Linked DNA regions of Rheinheimera salexigens. The protein of the gene in region 1 interacts with the protein of each later gene in a pairwise test. Links are inferred from orthologs where the notes say so. Each region holds a gene or a part of one and is shown on either strand. Other genes may lie near its edges.

Region 1 (3,013 bases):
ACAACCCGCAACATCGGCAAAAGTGGTTTTAATTTGGTCTTCGCCCATTAAGCGCGCTTTACTTTTACCAAACGACATTGCCCCTTTACCGCCGCCGCCTTGCATTTGACGCATAAAGAAAATCCAGACACCAATTAACAATAACATTGGGAACCAAGAAATAAAGATAGTGGCTAACCAGCTACTTTCTTCAGGTTTAGCACCAAGGGTACTGACATCATTTTTAATCAGATCATCTAACAGTTTATCGTCATAACCAGTAGGAATTACGGTTTCAAAACGTTCACCGCTGCGCTTTACACCGGTAATCACACCCGTGCGTTCAACTTTCACTTCACGGATCTGCCCCTGGTTTACCTCTTTGATAAACTGAGTGTAGTTGGTTTGCCGCTCGCTGTTTTCATTAGGCCCAAAGCTGTTGAATACTGACATTAATACGACAGCGATCACCAACCAGACAATTAGATTCTTTGCCATGTCACTCAAGGTTATAACCTCTTTATTACCAAAATTTATAAATTCCCGACTACTTTACTAAATTTTGAAGCCGGTCGCCACGATATATGTCTCACGTGATCGTGCACGCGAAGAATCTGGCTTACGTATTTTTACTGTAGTAAAGGCTGCGCGCACATCTTTAACAAATTGCTCGAAGCCATCACCTTGAAACACTTTGACCACAAAACTACCATTTTGCTTCAATACGTTGTTACACATATCGAGTGCTAATTCGATCAAGTACATGGATCGTGCCTGATCAGTAGTATCATTACCACTCATATTCGGCGCCATATCCGACAATACAACATCTACGTTCTTACCATCGATTCGGCTCAGTAAGGCATTTAACACTGCTTCTTCCCGAAAGTCACCTTGTAAAAAGTGCACACCATTAATAGGGTCCATCGGTAAAATATCACAGGCTATCACAGTGCCTTTCTCACCCACCACGCCCGTACTGTATTGCGACCAACTGCCGGGTGCTGATCCTAAATCAACTACCGTCATGCCGGGTTTAAACACTTTATCTTGCTGTTGGATCTGTTCTAATTTAAACGCTGCGCGTGAACGCAAACCTAACTTTTGCGCTTGTTGCACAAAAGGATCAGCAAAATGCTCTTGTAACCAGCGGCTAGAACTTGCTGAACGTTTTTTCTTCGTCATGCTATCACTCTTAATTAGTGTTATCGCTTAGATGGCGTTACAATAGCCAAAATTCAAGCGTCTGCAGCGGAAATAGTCATTTTATGAGTTTATCTAACAAACAAACACAATTTTTAAAGGCAAAAGCACATGATCTTAAGCCGGTTATCTTACTTGGCAACAACGGTCTGACCGAAGGTGTACTTGCCGAAATTGAAACAGCACTTAATTTTCATGAGTTAATTAAAATTAAAGTACCAACAGCAGATCGCGAACAAAAAGTATTAATTATGGATGCTATTGTTCGTGAAACCAAAGCTGAGCAAGTACAAGCTATCGGTAAAATACAGGTTATCTTCAGACCAAGTAAAGATAAAAAGATTCAATTACCTCGCGGTTAATTGCCTTTTTAACCTGATAACAAAAAAGCGCCTTTTGGCGCTTTTTTTACTTGTTAACCTATTATAGCCTAATTCGTTTTAAATAAGCTAAATAACGAGCTAATAGCTAAAAGTTAAAGTAAAAGTGTCAATGCTAGTCAGTAAGCACATCATTTCTAAAATCCATAATAGCTTGCTCTACTTCCTCTGGCGTATTCATAACAAAAGGCCCATATTGCGCTATTGGCTCTTGTAATGGCTTACCGGCAATAAATAAAAACTTTACTGTGTCATTACTGTTATTGCTTATCGTCAAGTTGCCTGCACCTGATAATAGCCCTAAGGTCTTTTCTTTATTTATCGAGCCTGCCTCACCAACATGAATAGCACCTTGGTAGCTATAGAGCATCGCATTAAGCTGCTCGCTTTTAGGTATGCTAATTGTTTGGCCTGGGGCTAAATGAATATCAAGATAAACCACTTCTGTATCAGCAATAGTAAAATAGCCATTTATCTTATTATCATTAATGCTAGTTTCACCTGCGATAGCTTTAACACTAAAACCTGCAAACTGTTGCCAAGGCAGTTTATCAGCAGGCGTATCCTGATAAGCTGCAGGCACAAGTTTTCTTTTAGCTGGCAAATTAACCCAAAGCTGAAAACCATGCATTTTACCTTCAGTTTGTTTTGGCATTTCCGAGTGAATAATGCCTTTACCCGCTGTCATCCACTGCACACCGCCGTCTTCTAACAGGCCAACATTACCAATATGGTCTCTATGCTCCATTTTACCTTGCAGCATATAGGTTACCGTTTCAAAGCCACGGTGCGGGTGCGATGGAAAGCCACCAATATAATCTGAAGCTTGCTCTGAGCCAAATTCGTCTAACATTAAAAATGGATCAAAGCGCTGTAAATTATTGCCACCAAATACACGCAATAATTTTACACCATCACCATCAGATGCTGCACGGGCGACAACTTGCTGCTGAATTTTTACAGCATTGTGTTTCTGAGTCATATTTACACCTCGCTTCAGTTATATTTAAGTGGCTTGCTGTGTTTATAAGCTCAAGCTACTGCTTGCACTTGCTGCTCAGCTGCGGCAATGCTTTTAACACGCACCTCTTCGCCTAGGTTAACCCCTTCTGCATAAATAAATTCAACATCGGTGATCCCTAAAAAGCCCAGCATAGTTTTTAAATAAACTGTATCTAAATTCGTGCCTTTATCTTGATGCAAGCCACCACGTGCGGTTGCAATATATACTTTTTTATTAGTTAACAAGCCTACCGCGCCTGCTTCGGTGTATTTAAAAGTTACACCTGCTCTTGCTATATGGTCAAACCAAGCTTTAAGCTGGCTTGGAATAGCAAAGTTATACATAGGCGCTGCAATAACAATCACATCGGCTTGTTGTACTTCGGCAATTAATGTATCGGCTAATGTTGCATTACCCGCGCCAATGGCTTCGATAGTTTGCATAGAAA
Region 2 (2,855 bases), 3.0 Mb from region 1 along the record:
CAGCAAACCGGTTTTAGTGGCGGCTGTGACTTTGGTGCTGGTGCGAACAGTCACCCCGAGCTTTGTCAATTCTTTGTGTGCAGCGAGAGCAATACGCTCGGGTAATGCGGGTAAAATACGTGGCCCAGCTTCAATTAATTGAATGTTTAGCCGGTTTTGGCGTAAATCAGCATAGCCATATAAGTTAAGTTCTGCGGCCGCATGATAGAGCTCGGCAGCGAGTTCAACACCTGTGGCGCCGGCACCAACAATAGCAATATTTAGTTTATCTTTAGGATGGGCAGGCGAGTTTAATTTTAAATACGCCATTAATAAATAATGCTGAAAGCGCTGCGCTTGTTCAGGGCTATCCAGAAAAATACAGTGTTCGGCTACGCCAGGGGTATTAAAATGGTTAGACACACTACCTATCGCCAGTACTAGGTAGTCATATTCTAGTGCCCGAGAGGCTAATACTTCTTCACCATCATCTTCAATGGGCGCGAGTATAACCTGCTGTTGGTCACGATTGATATCAGTAAGACTGCCAAGTTGAAATTCAAAGTGATGCGCTGCGGCATGAGCGCGATAACTCAGTTGATCAATTTCTACATCTAAGGTGCCGGTGGCGACTTCGTGCAATAACGGCTTCCAGATATGGGTATGGTTTTTATCCACTAGGGTGATATGAGCGCGGTTGTTGCTACCTGAGTTTCGGCCTAACTTATTGCCAAGCCGACTGGCTAATTCTAGCCCACCAGCACCACCACCGATAATAACAATGCGCGGACAGTTCATGCGCTGATCCCTTTGCAATATTGCTAGTTTAAATGAGTATGGCTGTTTATTAGAGATAAAAAAACCGGTGCTAGCACCGGTTTGATTAGATTAATTTTTTTGCCGTTTCATGGAATCAAAAAATTCATCATTGGTTTTAGTCATTAATAACCGATCGATTAAGAATTCAATACCATCGCTTTCATCCATTGGATGGATGATTTTACGTAATATCCACATTTTTTGCAGTTCTTCGGCAGAAGCTAATAGCTCTTCACGACGAGTACCAGAGCGATTAAAATCGATAGCAGGGAAAATACGACGTTCAGCAATTTTACGCGATAAGTGTAGCTCCATATTACCGGTGCCTTTAAACTCTTCGTAAATAACTTCATCCATTTTCGAGCCGGTATCTACTAAGGCCGTAGCGATAATAGTTAAGCTGCCACCTTCTTCTACATTCCGTGCTGCACCAAAGAAACGTTTCGGTTTATGTAAAGCGTTGGCATCGACACCACCGGTTAATACCTTACCTGAGCTTGGAATAACCGTGTTATAAGCACGAGCAAGACGCGTAATAGAGTCGAGTAAAATAATAACGTCTTTTTTGTGCTCAACTAAGCGTTTGGCTTTTTCAATAACCATTTCTGCCACTTGAACGTGACGACTCGCTGGCTCATCGAAGGTAGAAGCAATAACTTCACCTTTAACTAAGCGCTGCATTTCAGTTACTTCTTCTGGTCGCTCATCAATTAGCAATACCATTAACACACAGTCAGGGTGGTTAGCAGCAATTGATTGGGCGATATTTTGTAATAGGATTGTTTTACCGGCTTTTGGCGGAGCAACAATTAATCCACGTTGGCCTTTACCAATGGGTGAGGCTAAATCTAGTACACGTGCTGTAAGATCTTCACGGCTACCGTTACCACGTTCCATACGTAAACGTGAGTTGGCATGTAGCGGTGTTAAGTTTTCGAAAAGAATTTTATTGCGGGCTTGTTCAGGACGACCAAAGTTAACTTCGTTAACTTTTAATAAAGCGAAGTAACGTTCGCCTTCTTTAGGTGGTCGGATTAAACCGGCAATACTGTCACCAGTACGTAAGTTAAAGCGACGTATTTGACTTGGCGAGATATAAATATCATCTGGGCCTGCTAAGTACGAGCTATCGCCAGAGCGTAAAAAACCGAAACCGTCCTGCAGGATTTCTAGTACGCCATTACCAAATATCTCTTCGCCATTTTTAGCATGAGATTTTAAAATGGCAAAAATAATGTCTTGTTTGCGCAGGCGGGCCATATTTTCAAGGCCCTTAGACTCGGCCAATTGAACCAGTTCGTTAATTGGCTTTAGTTTCAGTTCTGTTAAATGCATATTGATGGGTTTCTTGTTGATAAAGACAGAGTAAGGCTTATCAGTTCGATGACAAAAGGTTTGAAGTGGTATTTTCGAAGGACAAGCGATGTTCAGGTTGTACAAAATGTACTGATGGCTACACTCTAGCAGCTAGAGTGGTATGCGTCTAGTGGCAGAATAAAAAAAGGCGTATAAAAATACGCCTAATTTAATACCACTTAGATATTGCTGTCTAAAAACTCTTTTAACTGAGTTTTAGATAATGCACCTACTTTGGTGGCGGCAACTTGGCCTTGTTTAAATAACAACAAGGTAGGAATGCCACGAATACCAAATTTAGGCGGCGTATTAGGGTTATGATCAATATTAACCTTAGCTACGCTGACTTTACCGCTATATTCTTTAGCAACATCTTCAAGAATTGGGGCAATCATTTTGCATGGACCACACCACTCAGCCCAAAAATCTACTAATACTGGCGTGTCTGATTTTAAAACATCGCTTTCAAAACTATCATCAGAAACCTGTAAAATATGCTCGCTCATGTATGTCTCCGCTTATACGTGCAGTTTTACTGCAAAAAAGTGTTATCAATTTAAACCTGGCTGTTCCTTATTGCAAGCGTAACGGTTATGCTTAGCGTGTATGAATAAAACTCACTTAACGTCACATAAATTCGCCGATTTCGCATTGGCACCTCAGGTCCTAGCTGCATTAGATGCAGAAGGTTACGGCTATTG

Evidence for each region. The genes of interacting proteins can lie anywhere in the genome.
Region 2: the proteins of yhbY (region 1) and rho interact in binary tests that used the Escherichia coli proteins (3 or more experiments, as listed by UniProt). The link is inferred for Rheinheimera salexigens from one-to-one orthologs.

The regions. Positions count from the first base shown.
Region 1 is NZ_MKEK01000001.1:3,175,946-3,178,958, forward strand. What follows is about bases 151-2,895. They hold yhbY (ribosome assembly RNA-binding protein YhbY), read left to right. Parts: upstream 151-1,247; coding sequence 1,248-1,544; downstream 1,545-2,895. Other genes in these bases: ftsH (ATP-dependent zinc metalloprotease FtsH), read right to left, coding at 151-477; rlmE (23S rRNA (uridine(2552)-2'-O)-methyltransferase RlmE), read right to left, coding at 535-1,164; BI198_RS14660 (pirin family protein), read right to left, coding at 1,678-2,544; BI198_RS14665 (FMN-dependent NADH-azoreductase), read right to left, coding at 2,595-2,895. Also shown: more of ftsH, read right to left, coding at 1-150; more of BI198_RS14665, read right to left, coding at 2,896-3,013.
Region 2 is NZ_MKEK01000001.1:126,573-129,427, reverse strand. It holds rho (transcription termination factor Rho), read right to left. Parts: upstream 2,134-2,855; coding sequence 868-2,133; downstream 1-867. Other genes in the region: rhlB (ATP-dependent RNA helicase RhlB), read left to right, coding at 2,761-2,855; trxA (thioredoxin TrxA), read right to left, coding at 2,334-2,660; BI198_RS00675 (NAD(P)/FAD-dependent oxidoreductase), read right to left, coding at 1-777. UniProt on the Escherichia coli protein: Facilitates transcription termination by a mechanism that involves Rho binding to the nascent RNA, activation of Rho's RNA-dependent ATPase activity, and release of the mRNA from the DNA template.